DNA from 2 places in the Psychrobacter sp. TB67 genome. Region 2 is predicted to be linked to the other one. Evidence: predicted binding sites of a transcription regulator. Region 2 holds the regulator's gene; the other holds the start of a gene.

Region 1 (10,972 bases), on a different contig from region 2:
ACAGGCTCAATCATAAACTCTTGGATATCAACGGTGTTATCCGCATGCTCGCCACCGTTTAAGATGTTCATCATCGGTACAGGCATCGTCAATGACGTCTGGTTACGCAAGTTGGCGATATATTGATGCAATGGCAGACTTTGTGACTTGGCAGCCGCTTTTGCCGTTGCAAGAGACACCGCCAACATCGCATTGGCACCAAGGTTGTCTTTGTTTTCTGTACCATCGAGCGCAATCATAGCGTCATCAATGGCTTGCTGCTCAGTGACGTCTTTGTCCATTAGCGCGCTGCGAATCTGGCTATTGACGTTGGCAACGGCTTTTTTGACACCCTTACCCATGTAGCGACTTTGGTCGCCATCACGCAGCTCAAGCGCTTCACGTGAGCCAGTAGAAGCGCCACTTGGAGCAGCAGCACGTCCAATCGTGCCATCAGCTAAGATGACATCGGCTTCAATCGTTGGGTTACCGCGCGAGTCTAAAATCTCACGGGCGCGAATGTCTTTAATTGCGGCGACGTTGGTGGTTTCTTCAGCGTACATAATGTCTGTTAATTCCTTTGGTCATGCCAAGTTTGTGGGATAAATAACGGCAACTAGAATACAAAAAAGATAAAGCAAAATAACGTATAGCACATACGCTCAAACCAGCTTTGCTTATCTATATGATCAGTAAGTTTTGAGCAGAATTAAAGGTATTTTTAATACTTGAACCCTCAGCTATAGTGCTTGGCATGATAGCATAAATTTTATCAAACTTCCCTTATCTTACACCAACTTGCGCGCATAAAACCAGATATAGTCAGCAATAATCAGCCGTTATCAAATCGTATTATGAGCGCTATTATTGGCAGTAAAGCAACACCTATGCTTTTGTTAAACGTTCGCTATCAGTGTGTGAGCCAGATACCGTATTACTGAGCTCAACCTTGGTTTTAAATCGTGTTAAACGTAGCGCATTCATTAATACTGAAATAGAGCTCAGCGCCATCGCCGCGGCAGCAATCATAGGATTTAAAAAACCAAAAGCAGCAAGCGGAATACCAAGGCAATTATAAATAAAGGCAAAGAATAGATTTTGTTTGATATTGCGTAGTGTTGCATTCGCAATTTTTTGCGCCGCATCGATATGCATCAGCGACTCACCCATCAAGCGTGCAGAGGCACTATGTTGGGCGACATCCGTACCTTCAAACATGGCAAAACTGGCATCAGCGGTTGCCATCGCTGGCGCATCGTTGACGCCATCGCCTGCCATCGCTACTTTGTGACCCGCTGTTTGCAATAGGGCAATTTGGCTCGCCTTGTCGCGTGGGCTCATTTTGCCATAAGCCTGCTCGATACCCAGCTGCCCTGCCACATGGTCGACGACCGACTGCTTATCACCACTCATCAAAATGACATTGATGCCAGCATCTTGCAGCGCCTTAATTGCTTGCGGCGTATCGTCTTTTAAATCGTCCGCTAGGGCAAACGCCCCCAACGCTTCATCATTAATACTAATGGCTACGGTACTGGCGATTTGCCATACCTTGGGCATCAGCTTTGGCAATGTTAAATTAGCAAACTCTGCGCTACCAACTTTTACCAGTCCCAACCCTTCGATGTTTGCCTGTATGCCTGCACCTTTGATGACGCTAATATCAGTGACAGTCATTAACGGTAAGTTGCGTTCACTAGCCGCGTTAATCAATGCCGTCGCTAAAGGATGGCTAGCGTGCACCTCAACGCTTGCAGCAATTTGTAGCACATCATCGACGGCAAGCGACTTATCCACCATCACCTGATCGACGATACTAGGCTTACCCATGGTTAATGTGCCCGTCTTATCGAGCACCACGGTATCGATATTGCCTGCCGCTTCTAGGCTTTGCGCGTCTTTGAACCAAACTCCATGACGCGCGGCGACCCCCATACCAGCCATAATAGCCGCTGGCGTGGCTAAACCTAAGGCACAAGGACAAGCAATGACCAGCACCGACACTGCATGCATCAATGCGGTATCAATCATACCCGTTAGCCACCACGTCAGCCCAAAAGTGATCAAAGCAATGGCAACAACGACTGGGACAAAAATAGCCGTTACTCTATCAGCAAGGCGCGCTAGATTGGCTTTTGAGCCTTGTGCATCGCTGAGCGCTTGTACCATATCACCCAGCTTGGTATCGCTACCTTTAGCACTGACGCGATAAAGCAAACTGCCGTTTTCGACCAGTGCTCCTGCTAATAAACCATCGCCTACTTCTTTTTTGAGCGGTACCGACTCACCCGTTAAATGACTCTCCACACACCAACCGCTACCATCGATAACGACCCCATCCGTTGCAACACGGCTGCCTTGTTTGGCACGCAAAATATCATCAATTTGCACATCTTTAAGAGCCACATTATGAAAATCACCATTTGGCTGTTGCTGTTCAACTTCATCAGGCGTTAAGGACAACAATAAATCGATACTGTTAAGGCTGTGCTTTTTAGTGCGCTCTTCTAGATATTTACCCGTTCGCACAAAAGCAATGACCATGACGCCTGCTTCAAAATACACAGCAGGGCTATTGCCAGTTCCATGACCACCAGCGTGACCACTTTGCAATAGACTGTTTAACGTGCCATCGCCATGGGTCAGCCATAGATAAGTCGAGTACGCCCATATGGTTACCGTACCAATGACGACCAGCACATCCATATTAGCAAGACCACCTTTGATGGATGCCCAAGCGCTTTTATAAAATGGCAATGCCAGCCCAAATTGGACAATGGTCGCTAGGACAAACTGAATCCAAACCGGTGGCATCCACGCCATACCAAAACCTGTCAGCATACCTGCCATACCCACTAAAAACGGCAGCAAACATAACCACAAGCCAATCAAGCGCCACGGGTACTGAGTCGCGGTATCTTTATCCGTTTGGGCAAACAAGCTATCAGCTGCCTGCAAATTGGCGACGAAACCAGTTTTATTTACCCATTCTTTGACTTGCTCAGGCGTCGTCTGGGTCGGATCATAATCGACATTCGCGGTCTCGCCAGCGAAGTTCACACTCACCTCGTATACCGACGGCTTTTTGTTTAGTACCTTCTCGATTCTTGAGGCACAGGCCTGACATGTCATGCCATCAATGGCCAGCTGCAGGTGTGCACGCTCCGGTGCAAGCGTTGTATTGGACTGAATATCAGTCTCAACTTCATAGGATTGCTCAGTGGCGGTACGGGTAGCGTCATTCATAGAGAGAACTCGTTATTGCGTTAAAGCGCATGATAGCGTTTATACATTTGGGCATTCGTTTGCGCGAAAAAAAACTCAGCGACTTGATAAAATTTTTAGGCAAAAGCGTATTTGAAGACCAGTTTTCTAAAACTACTGGGATAAATATTAAATGGTTATGATTGGCGATAATTCAAATTTTTCTATTGTTTCAACGCATCAAGACCTATTCGTACATACATAAAAAGCAGTTAGTTATTGCTGCCTCATTATTTTTTAGCCATTAAAAAAACCAGCCATCAGAGCCGGTTCTTTTATAAATAAAAAAATCTTAAGAGTTAGCGACGGTGGCATCAAAGCCTGCTTCCTCGATAGCCGATGCAATAGCTTCTGCACTGGTCTTACTATCATCGAAGCTAACTGTTGCTAGATTGTCAGTGAGATCAACAGTAATAAGATCTAAACCATCAATCTCACCAGTAGCAGCATGGACACTTGCCACACAGCCACCGCAAGTCATGCCATCAATTTTAATAATACGTGTTTGATTTGCCATGGTAGGCTCCTTATTTTTGTAAATGAATTTTTATTAATTAGGACGTGTCTTCAATTCACTCGATAGTTATCTAAATGAGCTAAAAATGGCTAAATCTTGCCAAACATCGTCAAATAGCTGATTAATATCCCGATATTATCTGCGCTGTTTTTCTTATTTAACGGCAATTTATCTCATTTTTATCACCATTTTTGAAATGAAGACACGCCCTAGTATTTTTATAAGTCAAATAAACTGCTTTTATAGTTTTTTATAACATTCACTTTAAATGCAGGATGTCACTCTAGCATAAGCCGAATTGAAGCGAACAACAAGTTTGACTGCTAATATCTTTAAGAAAGCACTTTATTAAACGACTTTTTCTTTATAAGTGCCTCACCGCTAATCATGATGATGTGGATTTTGCGGTGAATCAATCGGAAACGGCTGGGTAACATAATCGACCATGCTAATCGCGGCAGTTAACGCATGGATACTGGTATCGGTATCATCATAGCGTACGGTAGCAACGTCCTTAGCAGGATCAAGCTCAATCTCAGTGACTCCTGTAATATTCTTAAGCGCGGTCATCAAGCTATCAAGACCTTCCGCGTCATCGATATTGTCGATACTGACGTGTGCAATTTGTATGGCCATTGTCTTACCCTCTTATCGTTTATAGCATTAATGCGTATCTAATACCTCAAAGCCTTTGACCAACTCATCAATCTGCTTGAGTTGACGTAAGAACGGCTCTAACTGACTGGTTCTTAAGGCACACGGACCATCACATTTTGCGGTTTCTGGGTTCGGATGCGCTTCCAAAAATAGCCCTGCCAACCCTGTCGCCATACCTGCACGTGCAAGGGTGGTGATTTGCTCACGGCGTCCACCGGCGCTATCACTACGACCGCCCGGCTGCTGCAAACTATGGGTTACATCAAAGAATACCGGTATATCCATCTGCTTCATGGTATCGAAGCCTAGCATATCAACGACCAAATTATTATAACCAAAGGCACTACCACGCTCACAAAGGATGAGCTTATCGTTACCACCTTCAAGGCACTTGTTAACGATGTGACGCATCTCATGTGGGGCTAAAAACTGGGCTTTTTTAATATTGATAATCGCATCGGTCTTCGCCATCGCATGCACCAAATCCGTTTGACGCGACAAAAATGCTGGCAACTGGATAATATCCGCAACCTCAGCGACGGGCGCGGCTTGATACGGCTCATGCACATCAGTAATAATCGGCACTTGGAACTTTTCTTTAATTTGCCCCAGCCAATCGATACCCTTCTCTAAACCTGGGCCGCGATATGAATGCAGACTTGAACGGTTGGCTTTATCGAAACTGGCTTTAAAAACATAGCCGATACCCAAACGCTGGCAAATCTCGACATACTGCTCGGCAATCTCGAACGCCAATTCTTTTGATTCTAAAACATTCATGCCACCGAACAATACAAATGGCTGGTCGTTGCCTATATTAATCGTATTGCCACTTGGCGTCGTAAGCTTTATATGCGATTGTGCAGTTAATAAATTTTCCATAAAGTAGTGACCCTCATTATTGTTATATACTGTTGTTATGAACAGTTATTATTAATATTACTCTCCCATATTGTAACCGATAGCCCAATGAATAAAAGTATCCAAGCGTAATTACATCTCGCTGATACTGTAGATTACTTAATCAAACCACTATTGCTAGGGCGTGTCCTCATTTTAAAAATGGTGATAAAAATGAGATAAATTGCAGTCAAACAAGGAAAATAGCGCAGATAATATCGGGATATTAACCAGCTATTTAACGATGTTTGGCAAAATTTAGCCATTTTTAGCCCGTTTAGATATGATCAATTGAATTGAGGACACGCCCTAGAAAAAACTATTAAAAAATGGCTAAATAAACAGTCAAAAAAAAGACCAATCCGCAGATCAGTCTTTTCATTTATATTAAAAATTCATTTTAAAACAGTAAAGCTTTTAATATTATTTAGTGTCGCTATAGATTTTTGCGGCTTTTACAAAGCTGTTAAACAGTGGATGACCACCACGTGGCGAGCTGGTAAATTCAGGGTGGAACTGTACCGCAACGAACCAAGGATGATCAGCAATCTCAACCGACTCGACCAAATGCTGCTTGGCAGAATAACCCGATATCGTCATACCTGCTTGCTCTAATGGCTCGATATAGCGATTATTCATCTCATAGCGATGGCGATGACGCTCAGTGATATTGGTTGAACCATAGATTTGCGCAAGCTTACTACCAGCCACCAGTTCCGCTTGCTGCGCGCCTAAACGCATGGTGCCACCGAGGTCTGAATCATCGCTACGAATCTGCAATTCGCCGCGCTCATCCAACCACTCGGTAATCAAACCGATGATAGGCTCAGCGGTCTTACGATCAAACTCAGAAGAGTTGGCATTAATATTAAGTACGTTACGGGCATATTCAATCACCGCCAACTGCATACCAAGACAAATGCCTAAATACGGAACGTTGTTTTCACGAGCATAAGTGATGGCTTTTATCTTGCCCATCGTACCGCGCTCACCGAAACCGCCTGGTACTAAGATAGCATCAGCATCATTTAGCTGCACAAGTAAAGTATCGTCATCTTCTAGACGTTCAGCATCGATGTAGTCAATCTTCACGTCTACTTTATGAGTGATACCTGCGTGAAGCAATGCTTCGTTAATAGACTTATAAGCATCTGGTAGCTCAACATATTTGCCAACCATCGCAACAGTCACTGTTCCTTCTGGATTCAACTGTGCTTCAACCACTCTGTCCCAATCGCTCAAATCAGCTTCAGGCACATCAAGACCGAAACGCTCACAGATTAGATCATCAAGATCCTGCTCGTGTAATGTGCGCGGTATCTGATAGATACTTTGTGCATCTTCACACATAATGACCGCACGCTCTTCAACGTTAGTAAATAGCGCAATCTTGCGACGGTTGTCTTGTGAGATATGATGATCAGAGCGACAGATTAAGATATCAGGCTGTAGGCCAATAGAGCGCAGCTCTTTTACGGAATGCTGCGTTGGCTTGGTTTTGGTCTCACCAGCACTAGCAATATAAGGGACTAGGGTCAAATGCATTAGCATGGCTCTATTACGACCAAGCTCTACTTGCATCTGACGTACGGCTTCCATAAACGGAAGTGATTCGATATCACCAACGGTACCGCCAATTTCGATAATAGCGATATCATACCCTTCGCCACTGGCAAGGATTTTGTTTTTGATTTCATCAGTGATATGCGGAATCACCTGTACCGTACCACCCAAATATTCACCGCGGCGCTCTTTATTCAAAACGTTTTGATAGATACGACCACTGGTGAAGTTGTTGCTCTTACTCATCTTAGAGTGGCGTAAGAAGCGCTCATAATAGCCCAAGTCCAAATCGGTCTCAGCGCCATCTTCGGTGACGAACACTTCGCCATGCTGGAACGGACTCATCGTACCTGGATCGACGTTGATATACGGATCCATTTTGGTCATCGTCACGCTCACGCCACGTGCTTCAAGGACTGCGGCAAGAGAGGCTGCGGTAATACCTTTTCCTAGTGAGGACACTACCCCACCGGTCACAAATATAAACTTGGTCATAGTACTCTGTCGGTAATTGGTAAAGAAGGATTTTACTAAAAATACGCTACAAAATATAGGGCAAAAGCGCAAACTCTTTAAAACACTCAGTTTTTAACGCTTAATTGTCATAAGTGCGTAATCATCGTAAATACGTAGCTATTATAACCCACTGCGGCTTTAAAAAGGTCACAACAAAAAAACTCACCCCGAAGGATGAGTTTTTTATAATACGTTTTCTAATGTTTAGATTAGAATTTGTATTCAATACCCGTACCTACAATCAAGTCATCTTTGTTATTGTCACGGCTGATTTGCCCTGCATAAATATGACCCGTGGTCGCTTTATTGAATGCATATTCTCCACCAACTGCGATTTCATTTACATCAGCATCTTTTACGCCTTTTTCGTCAGTGGTATTAACATACTGTGCTTTAACTGCCCAAGGTGTTGCACCAACTTTATATTTACCACTAATTAGCCAAGATTTTTCATCTTCACTGGCTTTGTTAACGCGGTTGTTGTTAACGATGCTATAATTATCGTAGTATTGGCTTTGTTGGTATAGAGCACCTAAAGTTAAGCCCGAAACCATATTCATTTTGCCCATATCTAAACCAGCAACCAAACGCCACGTATTATCAATCACGCCAGTATTTACATTGTTAGCACCCATGTCTTTGTCATAAGCACCGGCTAGATAAACACCATTTTTGTCATAGGCTAATAAAGCAGAATAACCGTTATCTTTTACTTTTCTATCACGATAGACTGCAGGCTTCGCACCAGATGCTGCGGAAACGAGAATATCACCGTCGGCATCAGTTTCTGATAATGCGGTAGCTGCCATAAAACTCACTGGCATACCGACAATAACAGGTGATTGATAGGCCACCATATTGTTAGCACGGTATTCACCTGAAACACCCGCATTTTTAATATCAAATAAGCTATCATTAAACACGTCAACTTTGTTTTGTGCAAGTTTCAATGGGGTATCATGGCGTCCCGCTAGTACAGTACCTAAAGTGTTGTGGGCTAAGCCTACATAAGTATTACGTGATCTAAACTGTTGGCTATCGTCATCAACATCAATACCATATTCCAATTGATAGACTAATTTAGTGGTATCAGTAAGATCATCTTCACCTTTAAAACCGATACGTGATTGATTAGAGTTAAGTTTAAATGTATCTTCATCTGTCTTGTTAGCTGCATCGTAGTCTGTACTAACATAATCTAAGGTTAAAAATGCTTTACCATATACAGTTGGCGCAGCATGGGCAGCAGAAACTGAAAGTGCAGCGACGGCTGTGGCTAAAAGTAATTTTTTCAAAGGATATCTCCACTTTACGATTTGAGTGATAAATGGTCTAAGATCATTAGATATATAATGGCAAGGTCCTATACCTTCGAAACCATATATATAGCGAGCCATAAGAACTGCTTAGACATAACTTTACCAAGCAAATATTACAGTAAGATGAAAAAACCAAAGTTTACACAAATGTTATTATTAATTTTACGGATTCTGTTATTTAAGACACGCTGTTGTTCAAGACACAGTATTGATTACAAAACAAAAAAACCCACCCCGAAGGATGAGTTTTTTATAATACGTTTCTAATGTTTAGATTAGAATAAGTATTCTAGACCGCCACCGATAGCGAGTACATCAATATCACCACGTAAGTCGATTTCATTAACATTGCCGTCTTCGTCTCTCGAACCAAAACGACCATTGTTTAATTCCGCTGAATTTAGACCAGCATAGGCATGAGCGATCATATTATTTTTAAACGCATATTTGCCACCTACAACGACTTGATTTGAGTCATTATTCTCAAGACCACTGATATTGTCGGTTTTGTCATACTGAATATAAACAGAGGCTGGACGGGCAAAATTCGAAAGACCCATTTCAGCACTCACCACTAAACCGTCCTCTGTTGCAGTAGTAGTACCGGCATAGTCAGCTTCTTGATATAGAACGCCTAACTTTACAGGAGCTGCGATATATTTACCTAAATCGACGCTAGCACTGCCACGGATAATATCACCACTAACACTCATGTCTTGCTCATAAGCAATACCAGCGGTAATGCCTGTACCTGGATCAAACATCAATGAGGCACCATAGCCTGCGTCACGATCACTCTCAGATATAAAGTCTTCATCAGCACCATACATCAGCGCAAGCGCTAATGGTAGGTCATTGTATTTAGGCGCTTTCCAAACGATTGAATTATTGATACGGTTACCAACGGTCGGGGTCAAAATATTAGCAAAGCTGTCGTTGTTGTTCAGAGTACTAGAGCCAAGATTATCCCAATAACCTTCATTAACTGATACGTTATTGATATAGTCAATGACTGTGTAGTTACGACCAAAGCGGAATTCACCGAAGTCTTTATTTTTTAAACCTAAATAAGTATCACGACTTTTGAAGCCAATGTTATCGCTACCACTATCATCAACTTGAACGCCGTACTCTAATTGGTAAATTACGTCAGTGTTGGCCGTTATCGCTTCAGAGCCTCTGAAGCCTAAACGTGAAAGCTTAGAATTAACTTGTAATGAACCGTTGTCTTCATTAATTCTGTTATTATTATCCATATTCTGACCATCAATTTCAGCATTAACGTAATCAGTAGTAACGAATACTTTACCATAAACGGTAGGTGCTGCCTGTGCTGCAGATACAGATAGGGCGGCGATTGCTGTCGCTAAAAGTAGTTTTTTCATGGGGGTATCTCCACTTTACAATTGTAGTAATGAGCAAGCTGTGATTAGCTGGCGCCCATAATGGTATCGTCACAAATCCTCAAAGATATAATGTGTAACTAGCTACCGAGATTAGTCAGAAACAAGTGTGGCGAAGTTCTATTACAGTAAGATAAAAAACCATGACTCACATGACTGGGATTAAACAACGTAACTGCCATGTAAACTTAAGTCTTATGCGTCCTACTGCGTAACATCCGTTACCAAACTCATACTTAGAGTATAAGCATAACAACTTTGACATAATTTGCAACATATTTTTAAGTCTTTGATGACGAAAAATCCTTAAACCCATATTTAATCTAAGGTTTAACGATTATTTAGATAAAAACAAAAAAATACCCCTACTCGCCATTGGCAAATAGGGGTAACTTTTATAAATAAATAAAAGAAATACATTGCTTTAAATATGCTTGAGTAATACTAAGTATTGAAGGACTACTCAACCATGGGTAAGTAGCCCCAAAATAACGTTTAAAAATAACGAACTAGCAATGCGTATTGGCTTTTAAGTCTAAACGCGCTTGATGCAATAATGGCTCAGTGTAACCACTTGGCTGCTCACGACCTTTAAAGACCAAATCGCAAGCAGCTTTAAAGGCGTAAGAATTATCAAAGTTATTGGCCATTGGCTGATAGCCATTATCGCCCGCATTTTGCTCATCGACGACTTTTGCCATGCGCTTCATGGTATCCATGACTTGTTCTTCGCTTACCACGCCGTGATGCAACCAGTTAGCGATATGCTGACTTGAGATACGCAAGGTTGCACGGTCTTCCATTAGACCTACATCATTGATATCTGGTACTTTAGAACAGCCAACGCCTTGGTT
Region 2 (10,972 bases):
CAAATGGAAGCAACCAAAAGCCCAACCCCTCTTTTTTCAGTCGTGTATTAAGCGTACTGATTAAAGCAAGTGTCTTGCTAGCGCTGTTATTTGTATTTGATAAATTACTACCCAGCATGAGCCAACGGACACAGTCGTTTGTCGTGGCGAAATGGCAGCAACTGAGTTTATTGCAACAAGCGTTGCCAGTAGAAAACAGCCTACCAAGTCCACTACCAGAGCATCATCTAACCGATACTTGGGGCGCTGCGCGTAGCCAAGGGCGCTCTCATGAAGGCATTGATATTTTTGCAGCGCGGGGCACACCGATACAATCGACCACGCAAGGCATCGTTAGTAAAGTTGGTGAAAATACATTAGGGGGACGCGTGGTGGTAGTGGTTGGACCGGGCGGCGCAGGACATTATTACGCCCATCTAGAAGATTATGCCGACATCGCGCCCAATGACTGGGTCAATGCTGGTGATATCATCGGCTATGTTGGCGACAGTGGTAATGCCAAAGGCACACCGACCCATGTGCATTATGGTATTTATATCAATGGCAGCGCGGTGAACCCCTACCCACTTTTACAAAAAGATTAGGAGGTATGGGCAGAACGCACATACGCGGCTGGAAATACCGCACTAAAAGTCGAGCCTTTGCCTTCTACCGACTCTATGGTTAACTGCGCCTCATGTTGATATAAAACGTGCTTCACAATTGCCAAACCTAAGCCCGTACCACCGCTAGCACGGCTGCGTCCGCTATCGATGCGATAAAATCGTTCCGTCAGGCGCTCGATATGTTGAGGCGCAATACCGAGACCATCATCTTCGACAGCAAAGCGGCAGCCTTCCGCTGTTCTTGTCCAGCTGATAGCTACATTGCCACCTTTTGGTGTGTATTTGATGGCATTAATAACCAAATTGGATAAGGCACTCGTTAAGTACATCTCTGACCCATATAACCCATCGTAAGTGTCTATCTGCAAATGAATCGTATGATTATATTCTTGGTTATACGCCTGCGCATCATCATAGATATGCGTCAGTAACTTGGTCATATCAATGTCATTAAGCTCGTGCGTATCTTCGATTTCGATACGAGACAACAGCAGTAAGTCATTTACAATCCGATTCATACGGGCAGTCTGCTGAGTCATTAGCTCAAAGCCACGTCGCCACTGCGGTGGCATATCTTCCTGCTCGGAAAAATTTTCTAAATATCCCATCAACACAGTCAATGGCGTGCGCAGCTCATGCGAGACATTGGCGACAAAATCACGACGCATTTCCTCCAAATGCTGCAAGCGGGTCACATCATAAATTATCAGTAATTTTTCATCATCGAAAGGCGTAAGCTCACACTTCAGATAACGTTTAGGGTCTCGCCATGACACCATGTGCACACCATCGCTCGGTGGGGTGATAGCCTGATAGTACTGGCGAAATTCTGGTACGGTGATAAAGTCAAAAATACTCTGACCTTTATCAGTTGCCTGCAATAACAACAAGTCTTCCGCTGCCTGATTCCACCATTCCAAACCATCTTCATCATTGAGCAAAATAACCGCATCTCGTAGCGCTCGTAAGGCGCTGCGGATTTTTTTAAGTTGATCCGTTGTATTGTGCTGGGCAACTTGCGCTTGCTCACCCTGTTGCTCATTTTCTATCGGCATCATAGGCATTATCGGTGTTGTCATCGTCATTTATCATCCCTACCACTAGATACTGTGTTTCTTTACGCTTACCAAGACATTTTCTGCGGCTGATTAAATGGATTCAATCAAGCTAGAAAACCGATACCCAGTACCGCGTACCGTTTGTATCAGCGTAGCACAATCATAAGGCTGCAGTAATTTACGTAAGCGCCGAATATGTACATCAATCGTCCGGTCTTCAATATAGACATTGCCGCCCCAGACCTGATCTAGCAGCTGTGTCCGGGTATAAGCACGCTCTGGATGACTCATAAAAAATGCCAACAATCGATACTCTGTCGGACCGATATCGATGAGCTGACCCGCTGCCGTCACGCGCTGGCTTTTGGGATCTAAGCTAAGCTTGCCGATTTCGATAGACTTATCAGCGCTGAGTGCACTACTACGACGTAGCACCGCCTTGATTCTTGAGATTAGCTCACGTGTTGAAAAAGGCTTGGTCATATAGTCATCAGCCCCAGCATCGAGCCCATGAACCTTACTGTCTTCTTCACTTTTAGCAGTCAGCATAATGACCGGTATCTCGGCGAGCGAATCGTCGTTTTTGAGCATCCGGCAAAAATCAATGCCGCTTTTTTCACCGTTCAGCATCCAATCTAATAGTATCAGCGCCGGACGGTGATCAACCACTTGCTGATGCGCCTCTGCTACGTCCGCAGCGTGCAGGCTATCAAAGCCAGCCATCTCTAAGGTCATCGCAATCATTTCACGAATCGCAGGCTCATCCTCAACGATCAAAATTTGCTCATTATACATACGGCAGCCTTGTTATTAGATTAAGCATATAGTCACTCTACTATAAAAATATTACTGCGTTAACCTCGCTTGACGTATTAGATATACCTCTACACTCGGTTGCCTTGTACTACTTTTAAATTGTATCAACTATATTAGGTTTTAAGATTCAAAAATTTAGCGCACCAAAACTCAAATTAGGAAAATTAACATAAAGAAATTAAGATACAAAAAAGGCAATACACAGTCACCAGTTTCTACTTATTAAACGGGTTAATTATGACAGCTTCATGACAACGGCTTTCTAGACTTCTAATAAAAAGTTTAGTGGCCCATCATTGACGCTTGCCACTTGCATATCAGCACCAAATTGACCAGTGGCAACATTGTGATGCTGAGTTTTAGCATAAGTAATCATTTGCTCAAACAACATTTGAGCAGCATTAGGTGCCATCGCGCCACCAAAATCAGGGCGACGACCCTTGTCTGTTTTTGCCATCAAGGTAAATTGCGACACCAATAATAGCCCGCCACCGACCTGTTGCACATTTTTATCCAGTTTACCGACCTTGGCAGGATCGTCATGATTTTCGAATATGCGATAGGTCAAGATTTTATCGATCATACGCTGGGCAGTTTGCAGGCTATCCTCGTGCCCCAAGCCAATATACGCCAACACCCCATGCTCGATGGCACCGATATTTTGTGCATCGACGCTGACACTGGCACAGTGAACCCGTTGTATAAGCGCTTTCATTTAGAGCCTTTTTTATTTATAAATGTCTGACAGATTATGGTCATACAATACTCTGCTGTCCATGATAAAATACCGCCATTGATTTGCTTATTAATTATTACATCAAACCCTATCTTGGTAGCCCGATTATGAATTTATTTACTACCCTTCAACAATTTGTCCCGCAGCAGCAGCTGAGTAAAGTCGCTGGGCGTCTAGCCGCCAGCCGTCATCCGTATGTCAAACGTGCCTTTATTCGTAGTTTTGCCAAGGCTTACGGCGTCAGCTTAGGTGAGTATGAGCGTCAGAGCTTTAATGCTTATGAGAGTTTTAATGACTTCTTTACCCGTGAGCTCAAAGAAAACGCCCGTATCATCGATAGCAGCGTAAACGGTATTGTCAGTCCTGCCGATGGTATCATCTCGCAGCTAGGACAGATTGAAGACCATAAATTGCTGCAAGCCAAAGGTCGTCATTATGACGTTGGTCAATTACTGGCCAATAGCGAAGAGGGCAGCTATTTTGCTGATGGCAGCTTTGCGACCGTATATCTAGCGCCGAGCAACTATCACCGCGTGCATATGCCATTTGCTGGTACCTTGACCAAAACCCGTTATGTACCGGGTACGCTATTTTCTGTTAATAATACCACGGCAGCAAATGTCCCTGATTTGTTTGCCCGTAACGAGCGTTTGGTGTGTTTATTTGACACAGAATACGGCAAAGCGGCGGTGGTGATGGTTGGAGCAATGATTGTCGCTGGTATCGAAACGGTAGCAACCGGCAAAATCAGCCGCACTGATGATATCCAAGAAGCCGAGCACAATATGAGCTTTGCAAAAGGCGATGAGCTTGGACGCTTTTATTTAGGCTCAACCGCGATTGTAGTACTACCAAAAGGCGCAAAAGCCGATTGGCAAGACAGCATGCAAGCCAATAGCGTGGTACAAATGGGACAGTTATTGGGTGAGGCAAAAACTCAGCAAGCTTAGTTTTTAAGAAAATCATAGTACTAAAAAGCCCAGTTAAACGTAGATGATGACGTTTAACTGGGCTTTTTAATGTCCATTACACCTACTACTTCTATTTTGTATTGCCTATTTTTACTACTTTGGGCTACCCTGTGCAAAGGCCTTTATCAATATCGAAAGTGTTTGTGTATAGGATAAGCATAAAGGATGTTTTCTTCTTGCGTACCACGGCCAATATTATGAATAATCAGCGGCGCACCATCAGCAGCTGCTTTGTCTGAGACGATACCTATATGCGGCAAACCGCCGTTTGGCAAGCGCCACGTTACAATATCTCCGGCTTTAAAGCTGTCTTTATCAGTCGTAGATAACGTTTTTCCATGACGCGCAAAAAACGTTTCAAGATTGGGCACACGTCGATGATCGATATTTTTGTCCGTTGACTTCAAGCCCCAAGTCTTTGGATAGGCGGACCAATTTCCTTTCATATCATGATTGACCAACTGCTGCAAATCCACATTTTGCAAACGATAAGCACGGACAATCACATCGGTACAGACACCGGTCTCTATTGCTACATCGCCACGCGGAAACTCCAATTTACGATAAGTAGGATCATAACTCACCGTAACACCGATCTGTTTTTTGGCATCGTGCGCCAATTTATCACCATCACTGATAGGAGCAAGCGCTTGCGCCATTTGCGCTAGTCCCAGCATGCTGACAAAGGCTAGAGATTTACACAATGTTTTATAGTTTTTAAATAAGCGCATGTAGCCTCTCTGTTATTATTGATACTATTCAATATAAAGGTTTTAGACAGCGTCAACCATGGTGAGTCAGTAAAAAGGTGACGCTGTTAAATGACAATACTATTGAATGACAAAGCTATTAAATGACCACACTATTAAATAAAAAGGCTATTAAATAAAAAGGCTAGCTGTCAAATCTGCTATCAATTTACTTATCAATCAGCCATCCTTGCTTAGTCGCATATTCAATCTGTTTTGCTATCCAATCATGGATACTCGGAAAGCTGTCTTTAATAAAGCCATGCGCGCCAGCAACTTGCGAGCGTGTAACGTTAGCATCAATCCAAGTTTTTCCATTGGTATTTATATTAAGCAAAAATGGTAACAAGCGATCAACTACTCTTAGCAGTTGGGTTTCTTTACTATCACCTGTTTCCTGCTCTTCCCAAATCTCACTTAAATCAGCAATCCCATTTCCACGCTCATTTTGCAATCTAACAATTCCCGCACGTTCTTCAACATGCGCATCAACTCGCGTATCGGCGTATAAAAAAGTATCGCCGGCATCAATCTCGCCTAAATCATGTATTAGTGCCATCTTGAGCAATTTCTCATGATTGACATCCAGCTCAAACAAATCAGCGATTGACCAACACGCCATCGCCAAATGCCAAGAATGCTCGGCAGAGTTTTCTAAACGGGTCGTACCCGTCACATAGCTGCGCCGATTAACACGTTTAAGCGCATCAAGCTCTAATAAAAAATGGGTCACGTCATCAATACCGATGTTGGAGGGAATCTTCGGGTTGGGTACTGGGGTCTGCTTGGTTGATAATATGGCGTTTTCTGACATGGCTTTCTCTCATTTAAACGGTGAATGGTTAACGCTGTATCCGAATCTAATCTTTACGCAAAAGTAATTATTGTAGTCGACATTTTGCGCGTACTGCTAACCATCTAAATTTTTGCAGGGGTAATAATAGCAAGTGTCTTAATTTTTTATTGTTTAAGATTCAACTAATGCTCATAATAAGTCAGCAGGCAGATTGTAAAACAATTTATAAGAACCTGCACCAGACAAGGATATGTCGATGCCACCCACCACTGACGCTGCAACGCGTGCCACTTTACCACTTGCTACGGCACCACCTTTTAAGAAAAAACCGCCTAATAAATGGCTTATTATCGCAGGATTCTCTCTTTTACTTGGGGTCAATCAGTTTTTATGGCTGACCTTTGCGACCATCGTAATTAGCACCGAGGCACATTTCGGCGTTAATGAGTTTTTCGCCAATTTATTAACTTTGATGTTCCCTATCGTTTTTGTGTTGCTTGCCATCCATTCAGGCAAGGTGCTCGATAACATTGGCTATAAAAAAATCGTAAGCATAGCCGCGCTGCTTATGCTGATAGGCTCAATCATACGCTGGTTGGGCGCTGATCATTATTGGCTAGTATTTGCAGGGCAATTGCTTATCGCCATCGCTCAGCCGTATATTACCAATGCCATTAATCAGGTGACCTCGGATTGGTTTGATAAATCGCAAATCGCCACCGTAACGGGCGTGATTATGGGCGGGATGTTTTTGGCGACTGCCCTTGGTGCTTTTGCCCCTGCCCCATTAATCGAGGCGTTTGGCTTCTCTGGCATGCTACTTATCAATGTTATTATTACGGCGGTGGCAGTAGTAGGCTTTTTATTAGTGGTCGTTGAAAAACCCAAACAACAAGATAGCGCTATCTCACTGCACGAAATCGAATCGCTATTAAAAAATAAGCGCCTATGGTTTATCTCATTAGCGGTGTTTATTGCGATGGGTTATTTTAATGGGCTGAGTAACTGGATTGCACCTATTCTTGCGCCCCGCGGCATTGATGAAGCGACGGCGGGCATCATTACTGCCATGCTGATCGTCGGCGGTATTTTAGGCGCGCTACTGATTCCGCTATTATCTGACTATCTACAAAAACGGCGCATTTTTTTAATATTGGCAACGCTAATTGGTGCTAGCGCCACCTATCCCTTGTTATATTTAACGACAGGAACCACAACATTATTGCTGAGCTTTATATTAGGATTTTTCTTGTTGGCAGGTTATCCATTACTGATTGCCGCTGCTGAAGACACCGTACATGCGTCACAAGCCGCCAAAGCAGTTGCCATGCTGATGATGATGGGCAATCTCGGTGGCGTTATGATGGTGTTGCTGATGCAGAGCGTGAAAGGATTGACAGGCAGTTGGATGCCGACTGGCTGGGTACTGATTATTGCCGTCGCTTTAGCCACTTTTTTAGTCTTGAAAATAAAGGACAAACCAGTAATTAAACCTACTGTTAAACCAACTTCAAAAGTTGTTTAAGAGCCTTATTTCAAATCGTTACTTAAAGGCGAAAAAAGTTAGCATTTAAAAAAGATAGCGCCTAAGCCTTAAGCGCTATCTTTTTTATTAATGATTAAACATTGTCTTATAACCAATCAATCCAGCTAATTAAGCTAATTAAGTCACTTAATCAAATTACTAATGGTCTTAAAAGCAGGGTCTTTACTACTGCGGCACAATTCAAAAAGAATGGATTCTACCGTACTAATCACGCCACCAGCGCGGCGGATACGGCGAATCGCTTGCTTCTTATCATAAGGAAAGCGCGAGCCAACCGCATCACCAATAATCACTGGCTGCATACCATTATCGAGCAAATCAAGCGCCGTTTGCATGACGCAGACATGCGCCTCCACCCCAAATAATAGAACAATGCTACGATTTTGTTGGGCTAAATAATGCCATGAATCGTCATTATCACAAGCGCTAAAAGTGATTTTTTCAAAGCTTTTGGCATTGTCGCCTTCTAGCACATCACGTATCTCAGGCAGGGTATCGCCGAGTCCCTTTTTATATTGCTCATTGAGCATAATTGGGATGTTGAGGGCTTGTAGACCTTTGATCAAAGTGACTGTCTTTTTGACGATATTTTCATGGTCATAAATATGCGGCGTTAAGCGTTCTTGAACATCGATTATCATCGCTTGGGTATTTTCGCGAGCGATTCGATAGGTACGATCGGTAATCATAGTAGACATGGCACACTCCTTGTACGACTGATATTAATAGGTAAAGGCGACGCTATATTTGGCCTCTATATCATTATTATTAAACCTAGCTCTTATTTAGTCATAGTTTGCTGAGGGCGTCAATGGAGATAATTTTTATTAATGAGTAATATGATATCTTTCTCTACTTTATTGACTCCATAAAAAAGCCCCTAGTCATTATGACTAAGGGTTTCATTGAAAAATAATAAGCTAACAGCTATAAAAAATTTAAAGCTTACACACGCTCAATAATCGTCGCGATACCTTGACCAAGACCGATACACATCGTCGCTAGACCGATTTCAGTATCTGACTGCTCCATCGCATTTAGCAAAGTAACCGTGATACGAGCGCCTGAACATCCTAGTGGATGGCCTAGGGCAATCGCACCACCGTTGATATTGACGATGTCTTGCTTGTCCGTCAAGTTCAAGGCTTTTAGGACTGACAAGCCTTGCGCGGCAAACGCTTCGTTTAGCTCGATGGTTTGCATGTCATCGATGCTCATGCCAGCACGCTTAAGGGCTTTTTGCGTCGCAGGTACAGGACCATAACCCATGATAGCGGCATCACAACCAGCGACTGCCATGCTACGAATACGTGCACGTGGCTTTAGACCTAATTCTTTGGCTTTTTGCGCGCTCATCATTAGCATCGCTGACGCACCGTCAGACAGGGCAGATGAGGTTGCAGCAGTCACCGTGCCACCTTTAGGATCAAAGGCTGGGCGTAGCTTTTGCATTTGCTCCATCGTCGCGTCTGGACGAATCACTTCATCAACGGTACATAGTTGCAAGCGACCAGCAGCATCATGACCTTCGATACCGATGATTTCATTGTCAAAACGACCTTCAGTCGTTGCAGCCCATGCGCGGCGATGTGACTCAAGACCGAAAGCATCTTGCTCTTCACGAGTGATATTGTTCATACGACCAAGCATTTCAGCAGTCAAGCCCATCATGTTTGAAGCTTTTGCATAGTGCTTTGACGCTTCAGGGTTGAGATCAACGCCATGCATCATGCCGACGTGACCCATATGCTCAACACCACCGATGATGAAAACGTCACCTTGGTTGGTCATGATTTGAGCAGCAGCAGTGTGAAGCGCCTGCATAGATGAACCACATAGACGGTTAACCGTTTGACCACCAGCAGTCTTTGGAATACCAGCTAGCAGACCAATGTTACGACCGATGTTCAAACCTTGCTCTAGCGTCTGATTGACACAGCCCCAGATGATGTCTTCGACGTCACGTGGGTCAAAGTCGTTACGCTCAACCAAGGCACGGACCAATTCAGCAGACATGCTATCGGCGCGAACATGGCGGAACATGCCGTTTTTAGTTTTACCCATTGCTGAGCGTACGCCATCTACGATGACCACGTCTTTTGGACTTAAAGTTGTCATACTATTTTCCTTTTCAATTTTTATTGTCAGTGGCAGTACCGCAATGCTCGCCTATCTAATTTAGAATGTTAAGGTTACTAATAATAAATTAATTACCAATAATCTTATCGAGCATGATGTACTGCACTTTATCCTAGTAATGACTGCCCATTACGCCGTGGCGTAAAAGGTCTCGCCTGCTGCTGCCATATCGCGAATCTTTTGCGGGGCTTCATAGGCTTTGCCAAGGTATGCGTATTTTTCACACAGTGCCAAGTAGTTATCTAGACCCATTTGGTCGATATAACGGCAAGGACCACCGCGGAATGGCGGGAAACCAACGCCCATAATCATCGCCATATCAGCTTCTGATGGCGTGCTGACGATATTGTCTTCTAGGCAGCGTACAGTTTCATTGCAGAAAGCCAGCATAGTGCGGTCAATAATTGCTTGATCTTCAAAGGTCTGCTTGTCGCTATCTGTCGTGGCTTTTAATAGCTCATAAGTCGCTTCATCAGCAACTTTCTTTGGTTTGCCGCGTTTGTCCATCTCATATTTATAGAAACCAACACCGTTTTTCTGACCTAAGCGTTTGTTTTCATATAAAAGCTCAATCGCGCCTTTATAATCAGGCTTCATGCGGTCAGGGAAACCTTCTGCCATGACTTCTGCGCCGTGTACGCCAGTATCTAAACCAACGACGTCGATTAGGTAAGCAGGACCCATCGGCCAGCCGAATTTTTCCATGACTTTATCGACATGAGCAAAGTCCGCACCTTGCTTAAGGAGCAAGTCAAAGGCACCAAAGTATGGGAATAACACACGGTTTACCAAGAAACCTGGGCAGTCGTTCACAACTACAGGCACTTTACCCATTTTAGTAGCCAAGGCGACCGTAGTAGAAATGGCTTCTTCAGAGGACTTTTCACCACGAATGACTTCAACCAATGGCATACGGCTTACCGGGTTAAAGAAATGCATACCGACGAAATTTTCTGGACGCTCAAGTGCTTCAGCCAAGAAAGTAATAGAGATAGTTGACGTATTTGACGCTAGGATACAATCGTCTTTTACCAAGCCTTCTACTTCTTTTAGTACTGCACGCTTAACGTTTGGATTTTCTACCACCGCTTCGATAACGATATCAGTTTCAGCAAAGTCACCATAGTTCAAAGTCGGACGGATACGGCTTAACGTTTCACCCATTTTAGCTGGGGTCATTTTCTTACGTTCGACCATTTTGCCAAGTAGCTTGCTGGCTTCGCCCATACCAAGGTCTAATTGCTCAGACTTGATGTCTTTCATGATGATTGGCAAGCCTTTACTGGCTGCTTGATAAGCGATACCGCCGCCCATGATACCCGCGCCAAGTACGGCCGCTTCATTGATTTCATGTGCTTGCTTGCTGTGCTGCTTAGCAAGTTTCTTAACCAACTGATCGTTTAAGAATAGACCAACCAAGCTTTCTGCTTGTGGGGTTTTCGCCGCTTTTGCAAAGTAAGTCGCTTCGACTTCGATTGCTTTGTCACGAGGCAGATTGACATGCTTTTCGATTGCTTCAATAGCAAGCGCAGGCGCAGGATACTGCTTAGGATTGG

What was found. The regulator PhoB, encoded in region 2, activates phosphate uptake and scavenging genes when phosphate is short. The targets are predictions, from matches to a motif close to TGTCATNAANCTGTCATAA.
Region 1: the regulator PhoB is predicted to act here: its motif matches at 8,826-8,844, upstream of W293_RS0104655 (porin).

The regions. Positions count from the first base shown of each region.
Region 1 covers NZ_AYYA01000030.1:48,057-59,028, reverse strand. The annotation lists gene eno (phosphopyruvate hydratase) at 1-542, opposite strand, end outside; gene W293_RS0104680 (heavy metal translocating P-type ATPase) at 865-3,225, opposite strand; gene W293_RS0104675 (heavy-metal-associated domain-containing protein) at 3,536-3,760, opposite strand; gene W293_RS0104670 (heavy-metal-associated domain-containing protein) at 4,142-4,396, opposite strand; gene kdsA (3-deoxy-8-phosphooctulonate synthase) at 4,424-5,299, opposite strand; gene W293_RS0104660 (CTP synthase) at 5,741-7,375, opposite strand; gene W293_RS0104655 (porin) at 7,606-8,793, opposite strand; gene W293_RS0104650 (porin) at 8,991-10,100, opposite strand; gene W293_RS0104645 (malate synthase G) at 10,628-10,972, opposite strand, start outside.
Region 2 covers NZ_AYYA01000056.1:38,438-49,409, forward strand. The annotation lists gene W293_RS0111125 (M23 family metallopeptidase) at 1-584, shown strand, start outside; gene phoR (phosphate regulon sensor histidine kinase PhoR) at 581-1,690, opposite strand; gene phoB (phosphate regulon transcriptional regulator PhoB) at 1,754-2,458, opposite strand; gene dtd (D-aminoacyl-tRNA deacylase) at 2,742-3,194, opposite strand; gene asd (archaetidylserine decarboxylase) at 3,323-4,165, shown strand; gene W293_RS0111150 (DUF1287 domain-containing protein) at 4,312-4,917, opposite strand; gene W293_RS0111155 (HD domain-containing protein) at 5,105-5,749, opposite strand; gene W293_RS0111160 (MFS transporter) at 5,988-7,256, shown strand; gene W293_RS0111165 (isochorismatase family protein) at 7,400-7,975, opposite strand; gene fadA (acetyl-CoA C-acyltransferase FadA) at 8,223-9,395, opposite strand; gene fadB (fatty acid oxidation complex subunit alpha FadB) at 9,546-10,972, opposite strand, start outside.